3 regions of the Martinezella sp. CNPSo 3957 genome follow, and region 3 is predicted to be linked to each of the others. Evidence: riboswitches for the same ligand, from Rfam matches in the RefSeq annotation. Region 3 holds a riboswitch; each other region holds the start of a gene.
What was found. Region 3 has a riboswitch for thiamine pyrophosphate ahead of thiM (hydroxyethylthiazole kinase). Riboswitches for the same ligand answer to the same signal wherever they lie in the genome.

Region 1 (6,402 bases), on a different contig from region 3:
GTTCTTCGGATCTTCCTCCCCGGTCAGACCGAGATGGGAGAGCAGATAGGTGACGCGATAGGGATCATCGCCAGGCCCGAGACCGGCCTCGGCATAGGCAGCCACCGTCTTGTAATCGGCAAAATCGGGTGCCTGCTCGAGATAGCGCACGGTTGACGACGGATGACGGAAGACCTCGCCCGACTGCGCCTCGACAAGGCCGGCGGCGATCTTCAGGAGCGTCGACTTGCCGGAACCGTTGCGTCCGACAAGGCAGATCTTGTCGCCCGGCTCCACCTGCAGGCCGGCACCGGCGAGCAAGGGCGCACCGCCGAAGCTCAGAAAGATGTCGTCGAGTTTCAGAATGGGAGGGGCCAAGATCAGACTCCGGAAAGGTCATAAGGGCGGGCAAGAACAATGGCCCTGCCGGTGCCGAGCGAAAAGCGCACATCGCCTTCCGCCACGTTGGAAATGGTGCGCGATGCGCCGAAGGGCAAATGAAAATCGCGCAAGGGGTAACGGGCATTGTCGATGAAAAGGCCCGTCAGATCGCTGAAACCAAGAACGGAGAACAACGAGCCCGATGGTAGCGCCAGCGTGAGTTCGCCTGGCGGAAGCGGCACCGCCTCCTCGTCACCCGACGTCAGCAGCACGTCGAAGCCTTTTTCGGCGAGCTGGATACCATAAAGCAGGTGCTGGATCGCATGGTCGGAGCGTTCGCCGCCCATGGCACCCGCCAGGATCAGCCTCGTGGCGCCGCGATCGATCGCTTCCGAGACGGCGATCTCACCGTCGGTTGCAGCCTTCGCCGCCGGATAGGGCTGCCTGGGCACATTCGGAAAGGCCCCCTGCAGATCGGCAGGCGTGGAATCAAAATCGCCGACCCACAGCTCCGGTTCCACCCCAATCGCGAGGGCATGGCGCATGCCGCCGTCGGCCGCCATGAAGCGGCTGCCGGAAACCGCAGCGCGCAATCGCTCCGTCAGGCGAAGCTCGCCGCCGAGCAGGATGGTGAAGGTAGTGGACTGGCTCATGAGGCAAGCCCATAGCGCAAAGTCATATCTCTAGGGAAGAGCGCCGTTACCGGAACGGTGCCGCCGAGCCGATCATTCGGTCGTTTCCTTCATGGCGGCCTGGACGACACGTTCATAGCCGCTGACATAACGATCGAACAGAAACGAAAAGCTCTCGATGTCTTCGGGCGACCAATCGGCAAAGATGCTTCCGATAACGGCGTATTTCTGCACCTGGATTTCCGATAGCAAGCGCTGCCCGAGTGCGGTCAGCACCACGACGATACGCCGCGCATCCGCCTGCGATGCCTTACGGCGCAACACACCGCGCGCCACCATGTCGGCAGTGATGCGGCTCGCGCGCGATGGATCGATGCGCAAGAGCTCGGCAATCGTGCCAACGGTCACTTCTCCCGTATCTTCCGCCCGCCGCACGACATCGAGCACATCGAGATGCGAAAGCTCAAGCCCCGGGGCCACGTGTTGAATGGCGAGCCTGCCGATCATGCGGCGGCCGGTCAGCAAGCGCATGCGCATCATCGCCTGACCGATGCGCAGAAACTTCTCGTCTTCGGCCAGCGTCGGAACTTCGATATCTTTTGTATTCGGCGCAGATGTCATCCCTAAAGCATAGCAGAGGTCGGGACGAAACAAAACATGCAAATGGCATTCACCTGCCATTGACAATTATATGCTAATAGCACATATATTCACTCATGAAGACCGGGCGTCCCGCGCATTCGTTCGATAGCGCAGCGTTCCGGCCCAGTTCGGGTTCTTGCTCCATGGACATGCAGACAAGCTTCACACCGCTCGTGGCGGATCACAAACGGCGGCTTATTCTTTTCCTCTTTCTGATGACTGCCATGTTCATGGCAACGCTCGACAACCAGATCGTCTCAACGGCACTGCCGACGATCGTCGGCGAGTTCGGGCATCTCGATCGCTTCGGCTGGATCGGCTCAGCCTATCTTCTCTCGCTGTCCGCCGTCATGCCCGTCTACGGCAAGCTCGGCGATCTCTTCGGCCGCAAATATGTGATGATGACGGCGATCGCGATCTTCACGGTCGGCTCTGCCGTCTGTGGCTTGGCCGTCTCGATGGATACGCTGATCGCCGCCCGCGTCCTTCAAGGCTTCGGCGGTGGCGGCATCATGGTCTCGATCTTTGCTGTCAACGCCGATCTCTTCGAGCCGCGCGAGCGTGCGCGCTACCAGAGCTATTCGAGCCTCGTGCTGATGGCGTCGGGTGCCATCGGCCCCGTTCTCGGCGGCACGATGAGCGATCTTTTCGGCTGGCGTTCGATCTTCCTCGTCAACGTGCCGATCGGCTTCATCGTGCTTGCCGGCCTCGCCTTCATGCTGCCCTACCGCAAGCCTGCCCGCCGTCCGAAGATCGATTATGCCGGCGCCATCGTCCTTGCCCTGACGACGACAAGCATTGTGCTTGCTGCCGACGGAAGCGAACTCTTCGGGTCGCTGCTATCGCCGCAATGCCTCGGTATTATTGCCTTCGGGGTAATCTGCGCCATTGCCTGGGTCTTCATCGAGCGCCGCGCACCCGAGCCGATTGTGCCGATGACGCTGTTCCGCAATCCGACATTCGGCCTTCTGCTGATCCTCTCGATCACCAGCGGCGCCGTCGCCATCGGCATGGTCAATTACTTCGCGCTCTTCCTGCAGACGACGACAGGCCTTTCTCCCTCCATGGCCGGGCTGCTGTTCATTCTCCTGACCGGCGGCATCGTCTGCGGCTCGCTCTCCGCCGGCCGGCTGATCGCGGCCAAAGGCCGTTACAAGCCCTTTGCCGTCGCCAGCGCCACCTGCAGCACCATCGCATTCGCTTCGCTCGCCTTCGTCCATGCCGGCACGCCCATCGTCCTCATTGGCGGCCTGATGCTGCTGCACGGCATCGGCATCGGCCTTGCCCAGCAGGTGCCCGTTATCGGCGTACAGAATGCAGCGGCTGCCCGCGACGTCGGCGCTGCGACCGGCGCCGTCACGCTGTCGCGCATGGGCGGTGCCTCCATTGCCATCTCCATCTACGGCGCCATCATCGCCGCCAAACTCGGCAATGTCGGCGTCTCCATATCCGGCGTACCAAACATCGAGGAGCTGACGCCGAAGATGATGGCCGCCTTGCCCGAGATAACCCGCGAGGCCGTCGCCAACGCCTATGCGAGCGCCTTCAGTCCGTTGTTCATGACGGCAGCCGGCATCTGCATGCTTGGTCTCCTGACCTCGCTGACGCTGAAGAATGTGCAGCTCCCGGGTGCCGCGAAGAAATTCGAAAGCCCGGCGGTCGCGGAGGCTGCCGAGTAAATCCTTCATGCTGCAATCGACAAGGGAATCATTTCCCTTGTCATCCCTCCGTCACAAGGCTAAATCTGCCGACGCTCTAACGGGGTGCCTTATGTCCTTCAGGACATTTGGCTGAGAGGCTTTCACCGGCCAACCCGCGGAACCTGATCCGGCTAACACCGGCGGAGGGATTAGACGCGTGACGAAATCATAGCGCCCTTTCCCCTTCAGACGAAACCCAGAGCATGATGCCGAAAAACGGAAACGGTTTTCGGACGACATCATGCCCTAATTATTTGATTTTAGAGCGGATTCAGATTTTAGGTCGGTAGACCTGGAATCATCCGGCTCTAGGAGGAGGCGCGACCATGCACAACCGTTCGCTATTGTCATTCTTCGCCGGCCTGGCCCTTGCCGCCGGAACGACCCTTTTTGCCGCGCAGCCTGCCGCTGCAGCCGACAAGACCCTGACCATCTACACCTATGAGAGCTTCACCGCCGACTGGGGTCCTGGCGCCAAGGTCAAGGCCGCCTTCGAAAAGACCTGCGGCTGCACGGTCAATTACGTCGCCGTCACCGATGGCGTTGCACTTCTCTCCCGGCTTAAGCTGGAAGGAACGGGCACCAAGGCCGATGTCGTTCTCGGCCTCGACACCAATCTTATCGACGAAGCCAAGGATACCGGCCTCTTCGACGCAAGCGGCGTCGACACCTCGGCCCTCAAGGTTCCCGGCGGTTTCAAGGACGACGTCTTCGTGCCCTACGACTACGGCCATTTCGCCGTGATCTATGACAGCCAGACGGTCAAGAACCCGCCCAAGAGCATGAAGGATCTCGTCGAGGGCGATCCCGCGCAGAAGATCGTCATCGAGGATCCGCGCACCTCGACGCCGGGTCTCGGCCTGCTGCTCTGGGTAAAGTCGATCTATGGCGACAAATCCGCCGATGCCTGGGCGAAGCTCAAAGGCCGCATCCTGACGGTCACCCCCGGCTGGTCGGAAGCCTATGATCTCTTCACCAAGGGCGAAGCGCCGATGGTGCTCTCCTACACGACGTCGCCGGCCTATCACATGATCGAAGACAAGACCGATCGCTATCGGGCCGCCGCCTTCTCGGAAGGGCATTACATTCAGATCGAGGTCGCCGGCCTCCTAAAGTCCTCGCCGAACAAGGAACTTGCCCGCGATTTCCTGAAATTCATGATCTCCACCGGCTTCCAGGACATCATTCCGACAAGCAACTGGATGATGCCGGCCGCCGCCACTTCCGAGCCGCTGCCGGATGCCTTCAGCAAGCTCGTCGTGCCGTCGAAGACCTTCCTGATGAGCCCTGCCGACGTCGACAAGAACCGTAAAGCCTGGATCGACGAATGGCTGACCGCCACCAGCGGCAACTGATGCCTTGATCATACTCACGGCACCCGAGCGAAGGCGCGCTATTTCCGGCGGGGCGTTCAGCCTCGGCAGCATTGCGCTCTTCGTCGGGATCGCCGTTCTTGTTCTCCTCTCCGCCGGCATCGAATCCGGCGGCGACACCTCGCTCACAGACCCATATCTGCTGCGCATCCTGCGCTTCACACTGCTGCAGGCGGTGCTTTCGACACTGCTCTCCATTGTGCTCGCCATTCCGGTCGCCCGCGCATTGGCGCGCCAGCCGCGCTTTCCCGGCCGGCTGTGGCTGATCCGGCTGATGGCCGTGCCGATGGGCCTGCCGGTGCTGATCGGTGCACTCGGCCTGCTCGGCATATGGGGCCGGCAGGGCCTCATCAATCAGGCGCTATCAGCACTCGGCCTGTCGCAGCCCGTCAGCATCTATGGCCTGGCCGGTATCCTGCTTGCGCATGTCTTCTTCAACATGCCGCTCGCCTGCCGGCTTATGCTGGCCGGACTGGAGCGTGTGCCAGCGGAATATTGGCTCGTGGCCGGCGGACTCGGCATGCGGCCCATCTCGGTCTTCCGCTTCATCGAATGGCCTATCCTGCGCGGCCTCATTCCCGGCATCGCCGGCCTGATCTTCATGCTCTGCGCCACCAGCTTCACGCTTGTCCTGATCCTCGGCGGCGGTCCGGCCGCAACGACGCTGGAAGTGGCGATCTACCAGGCGCTCCGCTTCGATTTCGATCCTGGCCGCGCCGTAATGCTGTCGCTGCTGCAGATCGTCGTCACCCTCCTTGTGCTTGGCGCCATGACGCTGTTTCGCGCTCCCGACGATCATGGCCTCACCGGCGGGCGAGCGCTGCGCCGCATCGATGGACAGGGCATGGCTGCGCGATGCATCGATGCTGCGCTACTGGCGGCCGCGACGCTCTTTCTGGGCATGCCGCTCGCCTCGGTCGTCGTGACCGGCCTCGCGGCCAATCTTTTCAAGCTCGTCTCCCAGCCGATCTTCCTGCAGGCGGCAGTCACAAGTCTTGCAATCGCGCTTGCTGCGGGCCTTCTGGCCGTGCTGGCATCCTTCGCGATCATTCGCGCCCGCTCGGTGATATCGGCCGATCGCCGAAAGTCCCTCGGTCCACGCAGCCTCGCGCTCGCATTAGGCGCAAGCTCCTCCCTCATCCTACTGGTGCCACCGATCGTGCTGGCAACCGGCTGGTTCCTGGCACTCAGGCCATTTGGCGATCCCAGCCGCTTTGCCGCCGTCCTCATCATTGTCATCAATGCGCTGATGGCGCTGCCCTTCGTCATGCGCGTCATCGAGCCGGCCTATACGGTCCATGTCAGCCGCACCGGGCGGCTGGCGGCAAGCCTCGGCCTTCACGGCATTGCGCGCCTGCGCATGGTCGATTGGCCGGGTCTGCGCAAACCGCTCTTCACGGCGCTCTCCTTCGCCATGGCCCTGTCGCTCGGCGATCTCGGCGCAGTCGCGCTCTTCGGCTCCGACAGTCTGATGACCCTGCCCTGGCTGGTCTACAGCAAGCTCGGCAGCTACCGCACCAACGACGCCGACGGATATGCCTTGATCCTCGGCATGGTATGCCTTCTCCTGACCATAGCCGGAACCGCGGGCCAGGGCGCGCCGGATGACGAAAGCAGGCGAAATGACTGACGGCAGCACCATGACGGCAGAAGGCATCAGCATGGAAGGGGTCGAACTGCGCCTCGGCACGCATG
Region 2 (6,402 bases), 280 kb from region 3:
CTCCGCCCTCTCGATACTTGGCCGCCATGGCTTCCAGCCCTTCCTTCTGTGCTTCGGCGCGGATGTCGTGCGAAATCCGCATCGAGCAGAATTTCGGGCCGCACATCGAGCAGAAATGGGCCACCTTATGAGCTTCCTTCGGCAAGGTTTCGTCGTGGAAGCTGCGAGCCGTGTCCGGGTCGAGCGACAGGTTGAACTGATCCTCCCAGCGGAATTCGAACCGGGCGCGCGACAGAGCATCGTCACGAACCTGCGCGGCCGGATGACCTTTGGCGAGATCCGCCGCATGCGCCGCGATCTTGTAGGTGATGACGCCTGTTTTGACGTCGTTGCGATCGGGCAGACCAAGGTGCTCCTTCGGCGTGACGTAGCAGAGCATCGCCGTCCCGAACCAGCCGATCATGGCAGCGCCGATGCCCGATGTGATGTGGTCATAGCCGGGCGCGATATCCGTCGTCAGCGGCCCGAGCGTGTAAAAGGGCGCCTCGCCGCAGACGGAAAGCTGCTTGTCCATGTTTTCCTTGATCTTGTGCATCGGCACATGGCCGGGGCCTTCGATCATCACCTGGCAATCCTTAGCCCAGGCGATCTTCGTCAACTCGCCGAGTGTCTCCAGTTCGGCGAACTGCGCGGCGTCGTTGGCGTCAGCTATCGAGCCGGGGCGCAGGCCGTCGCCGAGCGAGAAGGAGACGTCATAGGCACGGCAGATATCGCAGATTTCCTCGAAATGCTCGTAAAGGAAGCTCTCGCGATGGTGATGCAGACACCACTTGGCCATGATCGAGCCGCCGCGCGAGACGATGCCGGTGACGCGATTGACGGTAAGCGGGATGTAATGCAGCCGCACACCGGCATGGATGGTGAAATAATCGACGCCCTGTTCGGCCTGCTCGATCAGCGTGTCGCGATAGATTTCCCAGGTCAGTTCCTCGGCAATGCCGCCGACCTTTTCCAGCGCCTGATAGAGCGGCACAGTGCCGATCGGCAGCGGCGAATTGCGGATGATCCATTCGCGGATGTTGTGGATGTTGCGGCCGGTCGAAAGGTCCATGACGGTATCGGCGCCCCAGCGCGCGGCCCAGACCATCTTCTCGACTTCCTCCGCCATGGAGGAGGTGACGGCGGAATTGCCGATATTGGCGTTGATCTTCACCAGGAAATTCCGGCCGATGATCATCGGCTCGCTTTCGGAGTGATTGATGTTGGCCGGAATGATCGCCCGGCCGGTGGCGACTTCCTGGCGGACGAATTCGGGGGTGACATGATCCGGAATATGGGCGCCGAAGCTTTCGCCATCGCGAATCAGGGCTTCTGCCTTCGCCTTGCGGCCGAGATTTTCGCGGATGGCGATGAATTCCATTTCCGGCGTGATGATGCCGGCGCGCGCATAGGCGAGTTGGGTGACCGCCTTGCCGTCTTTTGCCCGCAGGGGCTGGCGCTTGGCCGGAAACTCCGGTGTCAGCCGTTCGCCGGTGACGAAACCGTTGTCTTCAGGGCGCACATGCCGGCCTTCATAAGCCTCGACATCGCCGCGGCCGAGAACCCAGTCGCGGCGCAGCTGAGATAGACCCTCCTCGATGCGGATATCTGCGCCCTCGATCGTATAGGGGCCGGAAGAATCATAGACAATGACAGGCGGCTCGCCCGAGGTCGGATGGACGCTGATTTCGCGCATCGGCACGCGGATGTCCGGGTGGATCTCTCCGGGAACATAGATTTTCGTGGATGCCGGCAGCGGCCCAGTGGTGACGGTCGGAGTGAGGTTCTTTGCGGCAATATTCATGGTTTGAGGCTCCAAGTTGCAGTTGGAGACCCAGTCAATCAGCCGGAATGATGGAAAGACGCCGGCATGGAATCCACGCGGGAATCCGAAGCCTTCAAGCGCTCGCACCGTCCCTACGCCAGTATGAACTGGATCAGGTTCAACGGGTCACTGCGCCACAGGAGGCAAAGCCTCATTGTCCAGCAGTATCTCAGCCCCTTGCCGGGACCCCCCTGGTGAATACGGAAAGGCTATGCCTTACCCTTGTTCTCTGTCAACCCCGCGCCACACTGGTCGCGTTTTCTCAATCGATTGACCAGTGTGGCGCGTGGATTCTATATGGGGCGAGCCTCCGATAGGCGCGATCATTATCTTCGATGACGCTGCTCTTGATCCATGCCCGTTCGCGCATAAATGGTACCCATGAAAACTCTGGATCGCGAGCCCGATTGGGGAAGGCTGTCTCGATTTGGGGCGAATTCTTGAACCTTGGCGACGCTGACTATTCCGGCAGTAAAAGGCCCAGCCAGTCGCCAGTTGCATTTAAGCAACAGCAATCAAGTCTAATGCCGGGGCAGGTTTCACAGAATTGACAAACATACGGGCTGTTTGTAAACAAAATATAGGACATAAACTGTCTTACGGACGAGCAATCGGCCGGATCGGTAGAGGCATTTCAAAACCTTTGCCGCGGGGTGAATTATGGAGGTTAGAGGGGACTCAAGCCGACATCAGGTGCGTATCTGCCGGACTGCCCGGTTGCGTTCAAGCCGACGTAATCCTCAGGGTGGTATTCCAGCTTTGTACTCGCGGTAAATTGGAATGCATATTGCAACCAGGAGTTTAAAATGAACATCAAGAGCCTCCTTATCGGCTCCGCTGCTGCACTGGCAGCAGTTTCTGGCGCCCATGCGGCTGACGCGATCGTCGCTGCTGAGCCCGAGCCGCTGGAATACGTTCGCATCTGCGACGCCTACGGCGCTGGCTACTTCTTCATTCCAGGCACTGAAACCTGCCTCAAGATCGGCGGCCGCGTCCGTACCGAAGGCGAGTGGTACGATGCCTACAACCCGAACAGCCATAACGGTACGCTGTGGCACACCCGTGCGGAGCTGAGCGTCGACACGGCAACCGACACCGAATACGGCCCGCTGAAGACCAACACGGTCATCCGTTGGGATTGGAATGACGGCAACTCAACCTCCACGAAGCTGCTGTTCGCAAACATCAGCCTCGGCGGTTTCCTCGTCGGTAAGGCTGACTCGCAGTACAACTCGTACATCGGTTATGCCGGCGACGTCATCAACGACGACGTGATCTATGACGGTCCGTACGAACTCAACCAGTTGACCTACAACTACGACGCCGGCAACGGCTTCACGGCTGTGATCTCGGTCGAAGACTCGAACTCCAGCGGTTCTGGCGCTTCCTATGGCTCCAGCTGGTGGTCTGACGACAAGGGCAACCACTACGCTCCCGACGTCGTTGCCGGTGCTGGCTTCAAGTCCGGTGCATGGGGCTTCAAGGTCGTTGGCGGTTACGACTCGATCGTCGAAGAAGGCGCCATCAAGGCTCGTGTCGATGCTGACTTCGGTACCTTCTCGGCCTTCTTGATGGGCGGCTGGAACACCGACGGCGACAAGCTGAACAAGTATGCCGGCACCAACCTCGATCGTTCGGCTTGCCCGGTTAACGATGCATCGAAGTGCGGCTGGGGTGACTGGGCTGTTTGGGGCGGCGTTGGCGTTCCGATCAACGAAAAGCTGAAGTGGAACCTGCAGCTCGCCTACACCGACTCGAAGATCTTTGCCGCAACCACCAACGTCAAGTGGAACCCGGTCAAGAACCTGCTCATCGAGCCGGAAGTCTCCTACACCAACTTCGATTCTGTGAACCAGGATCAGTGGGCTGGTATCCTGCGCTTCGAGCGTAGCTTCTAATATTGAATTACCCGGCTCAATGCCGGGTAAGAGAAGCCTGACGTTCCAATCCGTCAGGCTTCTTTCATCGATCGGTTGACCTCCGATCAAAGCAAAGGATCTGGCTTTCCCTCCGGATCCTTTTTTATTTCCAGCTTTGGGAAATCGGTTCAGCTCCCGGCAGAGGCTTAAAACCGCCATCGTTGGTTCTCTTCAATTCCGAAGGGAAAACCGTTCTAGGCTTTTTCCGGTATCATCGCGGCAATCGCCAGCTCCTGCGCCTGTGCCAGCGGGAACCAGGTCTTCAGCACCATCTTTATGAACATCTGTCCACACGGGACCAATTCGAAGCTGCCTCGGTCGAGGGTCCATTCGGTGATCAGGCCGCCGATGACCGCTGTCAATGCGGAAGAGGCGGTATCCGGCGTCCAGGGAGCCGGAAGTTTCGTCTTTTCATCCATAAGGGTGAATATGCGTTCGAAATTTTCATGCATGTCGTGCCGAAACGAACTCGCCCGGCTCGTGGTGCCGTCGCAAAACGCCATGTCGAGATGCATCATAACTTTCAGCATGCTGCGCTTGCGCGGGTCGCTATGAATATCGTCAAATATCGCGGCAATGGTATCGGCGATGAGATCAAGCGGGTTGGGCGGCAGTTCCTTCGACATCCGCTCCGCGAGATCCTTGAACGGCTGCTGGGCCTCGTCGCGAATCGCAAACATCAGCCCTTGCTTGTTCTTGAAATGCCAATGCACTGCCCCCCGCGTGACACCGGCGGCTACGGCTATCTCTTCCAGGCTGACATTCTCGTAGCCCTTGTCGAGAAACAGAGCTTTTGCGGATTGCAAAATCTCGTTCCTCGTTTCTGCCGCCTCCTCCTTAGTTCGCCTCATTCACCTCTCCACAGAAACCGATGTTCAAGCTGCGCCCCTCTTATTGATATTCTTCTTCCATCATACCGTTCAGTGCTGGAGCCCATATACCAGCGATGCTCAACGGAGTGGAGGTATTTATCTATCCTCAAAAATTGAGCAAGCAAATCGTAACAGAATATATCCTGTCAAGCGCTATAAGCCATGCGCAAGTTTGCGTGAGCAATTTCCCCCATCTTGTGAAGTGAGAATCGGAAAGTGTAGGTGCTGATATAGCCCTGATGCGAAATATATTGGCCGGCGATCCCCGGTCCGCTTGTTCCGGAAGCGATGTGGTATTCAAGGTGAAACCTATGATGCATTTAGCCTGCGGCGTCCGCAGATCCGTCAGCTCATATCGATCATCGAGGTCTTGATCCCCCCGTCATGCGGCGGGTCTGATCGCCATGGCTTTGGTCGAACACTGGTGGACCGATCGTCAAGCGATCCGCTGCTGTTCCGACCTAGCTTGAGCTTTCGTCTGTCTTCTTGCAAGCTGACGATAGCTCGAGCGCAAATCGTCTTTCAGCGTGGAAAGAGAATTCGAAAATTCCTGGGATAAGAGCGACGGATTTGCATAAGCGCCGCGTTCAATTCTCGTGAACCCGCGTTTGATGTCGAAGGATGATACGCTGACCGAGATGCTGCGATCCAAGTGGCACTGTTTGCCGGCTATAAGGCTGAGGCCGAGGTGCCATGCAACTATCGCAGTGAACTGGAGCGGTGGCGATTGTCGATGAAGTGGGATCGCGCGCCCAAGAGTGGCGACCAGGATGAGGATCTGCTTGGCCGAATCGCTGCGGGCGATGTTTCGGCAATGCGCATGATGGTCGCGCGGCAATTACCGCGCATCGTCGCCGTCGCGACCCGCATGCTTGGCGATGCGGCCGAGGCCGAAGATGTGGCGCAGGAGACGTTTTTGCGCATCTGGCGAAATGCCGGCGGCTGGCGCCAGCGCAATGCGCGCTTCAGCACCTGGGTGCATCGTGTGGCGATCAACCTTTGCTATGATCGCCTGCGCCGCCGCAAGGACGTTCTTGCCGAACATCCGCCTGACATCGAATATGAAGGGCCGGCGCCGGATGCGGACTTGATGAGCGAGGACGATCCGTCGAGACGCGTCGAACGGGCCTTGCAGATGATTGCGCCCCGGCAGCGCGAGGCGATCATTCTGGTTTATTATCAGGCGCTGTCGAATGTCGAGGCGGCTGAGGTCATGGATGTCAGTGTCGATGCACTGGAAAGCCTGCTTGCGCGTGGAAGGCGCTCCTTGCAGGGACTTTTGTTGAAGGATGAGGGCGATGGTTGAAAATATCGCGGGTCCGATGAATGCCGAGCGGTTCGAAGCGCTGACTGCGGCCTATGGCGGTGATATCGGCCGATGGCCGCAGGCCGAGCGCGCGGCCGCGCGGGATTTTGCCAAGGGTACCGCCGCCGCGCAAACACTTGCGCGCGCCGCCGATCTGGATGCGCTGCTTGACACCTACGTCGTAAGACCCCGTCACACCGGCCTGGAAGAGCGAATCCTCGCAAAGCTCGTGCGGCGCCTGACGATACGAAACTGGTTCCGCTTCGGGTCGGCCGGGATCGGCCTTGTGGGGATCGGTATCGCCGGCGCGCTTGCCGGCAGCATTGCAATCGCCGTCTTGGTTCCGAGTCTGACATCCGATACCTCGATCGTCTCCGATGGAACCGCGACGATGTTCGGGGATATCGGCCCCGACGCAGGCGTAGCGCAGCAGGATAGCCAATGACGGACCGAAGCTTTCGAATAGTGGTTATCTCTCTGCTGGTGCTGAATACGTTCCTG
Region 3 (6,402 bases):
CCGACGCCATCATGACGCCGCTGCCCGTTTCGTTCCCCATCAGCGTGATGGTCATCAGGGCACGTTGATCCTCGCCCGCCAGCAGTGCTGCCGAAAAGAGATGAATGTCCGTGCCCGATGTGGCCAGGATCGCATCGATCCAGGGTGCCGACGCTTGGTTGAGGCCGAGCAAGCGCAATAGATCCTCCCGCACGCGCCCGATTTCGCGATCGTAGACAGCCGTCGGCGAGCCTGTCTCCATCTCCCGCCTCAGATCCGCGGAAAAGGATTCGACCGCGGCAAAGGCGGCGGCGGATATGGTCGATGCCGTCGACGAGCCGAAAGCGAGATCTTCGGGCCGGGGCGCCGGACCATAGCCATACATGTTGAGGCCAGTGAGCGGATCGCAATCCAGCCGTTCATCGCCACCCGACACCAGGTGTTTCAGCAGCGCATCCCTCGCCTCGCTCTGTTGCTTCGACAACGCACCCGTAGTCGCATTTTTATCCAGGGTACGGTCGTCAGCAACTTGCTGCATGGAGAAGCATTCCTCTTTCGCCAATGTCGATACGCTTTGCAGAATCGCGCTGCGGTCTACGCCGAGCGGGGGAGCCTCGGCAGCCGAACATTACGCTTCACAAGATGGAGCGAGGCTGACTTGCTAGGCCGGCAGCGCCAACAGTAAGAGCAATAAAAAAGCTCGCGATCCGGAGGGTCGCGAGCTCATTTCTGCAAAGCGAATTGTCGGGTCAGCCGGCAGCTTCCAGCTTATCCTGCGTCTTCGTCTCGAAGTCGCTGGCATCGTGGCGCTCACGCAGCTGCTCGGATGGATCGCCCGACATGCGGTTGACCATGCGGCCGCGCTTGACGGCAGGACGCGAGTAGATTTGCTCGGCCCAGCGCTGCACGTTCTTGTAGTCCTGCACCTGCAGGAACTCGGCCGCACCGTACTGCCACCCCTTGGCCAAACCGCCGTACCACGGCCAGATGGCGATATCGGCGATCGTATAGTCGCTGCCGGCGATATATTCGCTTTCAGCCAGACGGCGGTCTAACACGTCGAGCTGGCGCTTCACCTCCATGGCAAAGCGATCGATCGCATATTCGATCTTCGTCGGCGCATAGGCGTAGAAGTGACCGAAACCGCCGCCGAGATAGGGAGCGCTGCCCATCTGCCAGAACAGCCAGGAGAGGCATTCGGCACGCGCTGGCTGCTCGCTCGGCAGGAAGGCGCCGAATTTTTCGGCGAGATACATCAAAATCGAGGCCGATTCGAAAACGCGAACCGGCTTCGGGCCACTGCGGTCGAGCAAAGCCGGGATCTTCGAATTCGGATTGACGTCGACGAAGCCGCTGCCGAACTGATCGCCCTCACCGATCTTGATCAGCCAGGCATCATATTCCGCGCCACTATGACCAAGAGCCAGCAGCTCTTCGAGCATTATGGTGACTTTCACGCCGTTAGGCGTTCCAAGCGAATAGAGCTGAAGGGGATGGCGCCCAACAGGCAGTTCCTTCTCGTGAGTCGGGCCGGCAATCGGGCGATTGATATTGGCGAACTGGCCGCCATTGGCCTTGTTCCAGGTCCAGATTTTCGGCGGCGTATATTCGGCAGAACCGGTCATGGGCATCCTCCTTTTTCGGGAATCGAATTTGGGCGATCTTCGATGTAGCGCGCTACATAGATCGCACATAGGGGTCGCTCTTCATTTTTGCGAGAGGAGAATGCGCACTCTTTAACGCGGAAGCGCTCGTGCCGCCTGGGTTAGGCGCGGACTCTTCGACCGCGTTAGGCCATTGGCAAATGTCTGGAGGTTCATGAAACGAAAAAGCCTGCCGCGGGAGGAGGAGCGGCAGGCTTTTTACAAGAACCGAACAGCGGATGGGAGGAGGAGTTCCGCTATTCCTGCAGCCGTCCCTGGGAGGAGGATAAGGACGTCTGCCAAGCGAAGGGATGCGGGAGGAGATGCATCGCTTCGATGAAGACGAATATACCAGTCTCTTGCTCAGTTCATAGGCATTTCTTTGCAAGGCAGTTATGCGCCATGCGAAAACCGGGTAGCTGGGTCGATCGCAACCTTCAGGCGGCGCGGCTAAGAATGAGCGGGATGCCCATAAAGCAAAAGCGCCTGCTCGGGGGAACAGGCGCTGGCATAATGCAGCTTTATGAGGAGCCGCTGCGGCCGTTAGCGAGCGATCGCTGCGCGGGCAACGTTGCGGATTTCGCCGCGATCGATACCCAGGTCGTGCAGTTCGCGCGTGGACATACGGCCCAGTTCGGCGACCGTCTGACGATACTTGCGCCAGTTGTTGAAAGAGCGTGCTACGTTCATGATGATCCCCTTTCCTTGGGCTTTCGAAGCTGAGCTGCCGTGCTTGGCGCTCCCGTCGCTTCGATGAGAGATATATAGTCGAAACCCTCGGCTTTTTGCAGAGCTAAGGCATCACTGCACCTATGCATATATTGCATATGTCGCCGCAAAAGCAGGCGGTCGTCATCCTGTCGATCACGCCTGCCTTTGCGATTTGCTGATGACAGCGCCTCCTTTGTCTGCGAAAAGAAGAGAGATGAGAGACAGGGGCGTCCGCCATCCGGCGGGCTGAGAAGCACCCTTCGAACCTGAACCAGATCATGCTGGCGGAGGGAGTCGCTCGGGACCTCGCGAAGCTGAAGCACGTCGTCCCTACGCGTCTCGCCGCCCGAAAGGGGCGATATGCAAGACCAAATCACACCGGGTAATCTACTTCGCACCATGCGGGAAAGCCCTCCCCTGGTGCAATGCATCACCAATTTCGTCGCCATGAATATCGCGGCCAATGTGATGCTCGCCGCCGGCGCATCGCCGGCAATGGTCCATGCCGAAGAGGAGGCCGGCGAATTTGCCGCTATCTCCGGCGCGCTGACGATCAATATCGGCACGCTCTCGTCCGGCTGGCTTGCGGGCATGCTGAAAGCCGCACAGTCGGCAAACGAAGCGGGCAAGCCCTGGGTCCTCGATCCCGTCGCTCATTATGCGACCGCATTCCGTCGCGATGCCATCGCGCGCTTGCTGGAACTAAAGCCGGCAATCATTCGCGGCAACGCATCCGAGATCATCGCGCTTGCCGGCGGCACGAGCCGCGGCCAAGGCGTCGATAGCCGCGATGCCGTTGAGCAGGCGGAAGATTCCGCCCGTCAACTCGCGGAAAAGCACAGCTGCGTAGTGGCAGTCACAGGCGTTACGGATTTCGTCACCGATGGAGGGAAAGCGCGGCGCATTGCTGGAGGATCGCCGCTCATGCCGCAGGTGACGGCACTCGGCTGCTCCCTTACTTGCCTTGTCGGTGCGTTTGCGGCGGCAGCTCCAGATGATCCTTTCGATGCGACCATAGCGGCGCTTGCCGTCTTTGCCGTTGCCGGTGAACAGGCGGGAGCAATTGCAGATGGCCCAGGCTCCTTCTCCTGGCGCTTCCTCGATGCCCTCGCTGGCCTAACCCCTGAAACGCTGGATCGCGACGCAAGGATATCGGCAGCATGAAGCAAGACTTCGATCTATCGCTCTATCTCGTCCTCGATCCGCTGCTATGCCGTGATCTCGGCATGGTGGAGACGACGCGGGCGGCGGTGGCCGGTGGCGCTACCATCATCCAGCTTCGCGACAAGGAGGCTTCGACCGCCGCCATGATCGAGACCGGCCGCGCCCTCAAGCAAATCCTGCACGGAACGAATGTCCGGCTGATCGTCAACGACAATGTCGAGGCCGCCATCGCCATCGGCGCCGATGGCCTTCACATCGGCCAGGAAGATATGAATGCCGCCGACGCTCGCCGCGTGATCGGCCCGGACATGATCCTCGGCCTCTCGGTGGAGACGGAGGCCCTCGCCTCCGCCATCGATGCCCGGATTGTCGACTATGTCGGTGTCGGCCCGGTCTTCGCCACACCCACCAAGCCCGACCACAAGCAGCCGATCGGCTTCGACGGCCTTGCCCGCATTGTCAGGCTCTGCCCGGTTCCGTCAGTCGCGATCGGCGGCCTCAAGGCAGAGCATGCCGCAAACGTTTACTCGGCCGGGGCCGATGGTCTCGCGGTCGTCTCGGCCATATGCGGCCAACCGGACCCGCAAGCAGCGACAACCATCATCGCGAAAGCCATCAAGGAGGCTCGCCAATGATCCGTAATGTCTTATCCATCGCTGGCTCCGATCCCTCCGGCGGCGCTGGCATTCAGGCCGACCTGAAGGCTTTCTCCGCTCGCGGCGTTTATGGAATGGCGGCTCTGACTGCTTTGACGGCGCAGAACACGCAGGGCGTCTCCGGCGTCCATCCCGTGCCCCCGCATTTCGTGGCAGACCAGATCAATGCGATCTTTGCCGACGTCCGTGTGGATGCAGTCAAAATAGGCATGATCGCCAATGCCGCCATCGCCAATGCCGTCGCAGACATTCTGGCGCGACATCGCGATATACCCGTCGTTCTCGACCCGGTCATGATCGCCAAGGGTGGTGCCGCCCTGCTCGCTGCCGATGCCGTTGACGTGCTGACCACACGATTGTTGCCGCTTGCGACCGTCATTACCCCGAACCTGCCCGAAGCGGCTGCGCTGTTGCATGACGCGGAGGCGAAAAGCCGCGAAGACATGGCGCGCCAGGCGCGTGCGCTGGCAGCGCTCGGGCCTTCGGCTGTCCTCGTCAAGGGTGGTCACCTCGAGGAAGATGAAAGCCCGGATGTGCTCGCAAGCGGCGATCGTGTGACCTGGTTCGAAGCTGAACGGCTGCCGACCAAGAATACGCATGGAACGGGCTGCACGCTCTCCAGCGCCATCGCGGCCGAGATCGCCAAAGGCCTGCCGCTTGCCGAAGCCATTGCATCCGCCAAAGCCTATCTCGCTGCCGCGGTTGCCGCCGCAGGCCAGCTTTCCGTCGGAAGCGGCCATGGGCCTGTGCAGCATTTCCATGCGCTCTGGCCAAACGGACGAGGAGCAGAGAAATGAGCCTGTCACTCAAAGATCAGATTGTCATCGTTTCCGGTGCAGGACGCGGTCTCGGTGCTGCCATAGCGACGGCCTTCGCCCGGGAAGGTGCGAAAGTGGCGGTCAACTATCGCGCTAGCCGCGAGAGCGCAGAGGCGCTCGCAGCAGAGCTCGGCGATCATGCCAAGGCCTTTCAAGCCGATATTCGCGATCTCGAAGCCACCAAGCGGCTTGTCTTCGAGGTGACCGAGCATTTCGGAGCGCCCACGACCATCGTCCACAATGCGCTGGCTGATTTCAGCTTCAACGGTGACGCGCGTTCCAAGCTGGATGCCTTGAGCTGGGCGGAGATGGCCAAGCAGTTGGAAACCGCGCTGCAAGGCGCATTGAACCTGATACAAGCGGCGCGGCCGGCGATGGCGCAGGCAGGCTTTGGCCGGATCGTGACGATCGGCACCAATCTTTTCCAGAACCCTGTGGTGCCCTATCACGATTATACCGCCGCCAAGGCGGCATTGCTATCGCTGACCCGCACGGCTGCCGCCGAACTCGGCCCGCTGGGGATCACCGTCAACATGGTCTCCAGCGGTCTTCTGCGCACGACGGATGCTAGCAGCGCCACGCCGGAAGCCGTTTTCGACATCATTGCCGCGAACACGCCGCTGCGTCGCGTCACTACGCCCGAGGAGGCCGCCGACGCGGTTCTTCTCTTCGCAAGCCCCTGGGCACGGGCTGTTACAGGACAGAACCTGATCGTCGATGGCGGTCTAGTCTTCGGATAGTAGCTCCGCAACGAAAATGGCGCTGCCTTAGAGAGCAGCGCCATGTTTTGAGCTTCGCAGCACGCTAAAAGTCAGCTTGCTCAGGCCCAGCCCATGGTCAGCACGCCAAAGAGAATGACGGCGCCGAGCACGATACGGTAGATGACGAAAGGCCAGGTCGAGAAGCGCTCCAGGAAGCGCATCAGCCCCCAGATGGTGACGAAGGACGCTATGCTGCCGACGATCAGGCCAACGAGCAGAACCGACCAGGCCTCCATCGGAATATGCGCCTTATGGAGCTCATAAAGCTCCTTCAAGCCGGCAAGAGCGATGGCCGGCAAGCCGAGCAGGAAGGAGAACCGGGCCGCCTCCTCTCTTTTCAAACCGAGGAACAGTGCACCGGTCAGGGTCGAACCCGAGCGCGAGACACCGGGGATAAGAGCACCGACCTGCGTGATGCCGACAAAAAGGGCATCCATCAGCGTCATCTGTCCGATATCCTTCCTATGGCGACTGTAAAGCTCGGCGACGGCCAAGAGCAAGCCCATGACCACGCAGGCGATACCGATTACCCAGAGGCTGCGGAAAGACGTGCCGCAAGCGTTCAGGGATGATGACAGCAGCAGGCCGGCGATCACGATCGGTACGGTGGCAATCACGATGGCGATGGCAAGCCGGATGGAAGGAGAGCTCCAATCCCTTTGCCTGATCG

Region 1: linked by a shared signal. The riboswitch ahead of thiB (thiamine ABC transporter substrate binding subunit) and the one ahead of thiM (hydroxyethylthiazole kinase) in region 3 are both predicted to bind thiamine pyrophosphate.
Region 2: linked by a shared signal. The riboswitch ahead of thiC (phosphomethylpyrimidine synthase ThiC) and the one ahead of thiM (hydroxyethylthiazole kinase) in region 3 are both predicted to bind thiamine pyrophosphate.

What each region holds. Positions count from the first base shown of each region.
Region 1 is NZ_JBXSOU010000006.1:163,730-170,131, reverse strand. Features, by position in the region: gene AC13QE_RS16560 (ABC-F family ATP-binding cassette domain-containing protein) at 1-357, opposite strand, end outside; gene AC13QE_RS16555 (thiamine diphosphokinase) at 360-1,013, opposite strand; gene AC13QE_RS16550 (MarR family winged helix-turn-helix transcriptional regulator) at 1,086-1,613, opposite strand; gene AC13QE_RS16545 (MDR family MFS transporter) at 1,778-3,313, shown strand; TPP riboswitch at 3,384-3,500, shown strand; gene thiB (thiamine ABC transporter substrate binding subunit) at 3,661-4,689, shown strand; gene thiP (thiamine/thiamine pyrophosphate ABC transporter permease ThiP) at 4,697-6,337, shown strand; gene AC13QE_RS16530 (thiamine ABC transporter ATP-binding protein) at 6,330-6,402, shown strand, end outside.
Region 2 is NZ_JBXSOU010000001.1:728,475-734,876, forward strand. Features, by position in the region: gene thiC (phosphomethylpyrimidine synthase ThiC) at 1-1,783, opposite strand, end outside; TPP riboswitch at 1,876-2,007, opposite strand; gene AC13QE_RS03400 (porin) at 2,611-3,702, shown strand; gene AC13QE_RS03405 (TetR family transcriptional regulator) at 3,918-4,574, opposite strand; gene AC13QE_RS03410 (RNA polymerase sigma factor) at 5,329-5,901, shown strand; gene AC13QE_RS03415 (hypothetical protein) at 5,894-6,346, shown strand; gene AC13QE_RS03420 (periplasmic heavy metal sensor) at 6,343-6,402, shown strand, end outside.
Region 3 is NZ_JBXSOU010000001.1:1,005,272-1,011,673, reverse strand. Features, by position in the region: gene AC13QE_RS04720 (hypothetical protein) at 1-517, opposite strand, end outside; gene yghU (glutathione-dependent disulfide-bond oxidoreductase) at 729-1,604, opposite strand; gene AC13QE_RS04710 (DUF1127 domain-containing protein) at 2,166-2,312, opposite strand; TPP riboswitch at 2,547-2,643, shown strand; gene thiM (hydroxyethylthiazole kinase) at 2,694-3,497, shown strand; gene thiE (thiamine phosphate synthase) at 3,494-4,132, shown strand; gene thiD (bifunctional hydroxymethylpyrimidine kinase/phosphomethylpyrimidine kinase) at 4,129-4,950, shown strand; gene AC13QE_RS04690 (3-oxoacyl-ACP reductase) at 4,947-5,711, shown strand; gene AC13QE_RS04685 (undecaprenyl-diphosphate phosphatase) at 5,792-6,402, opposite strand, start outside.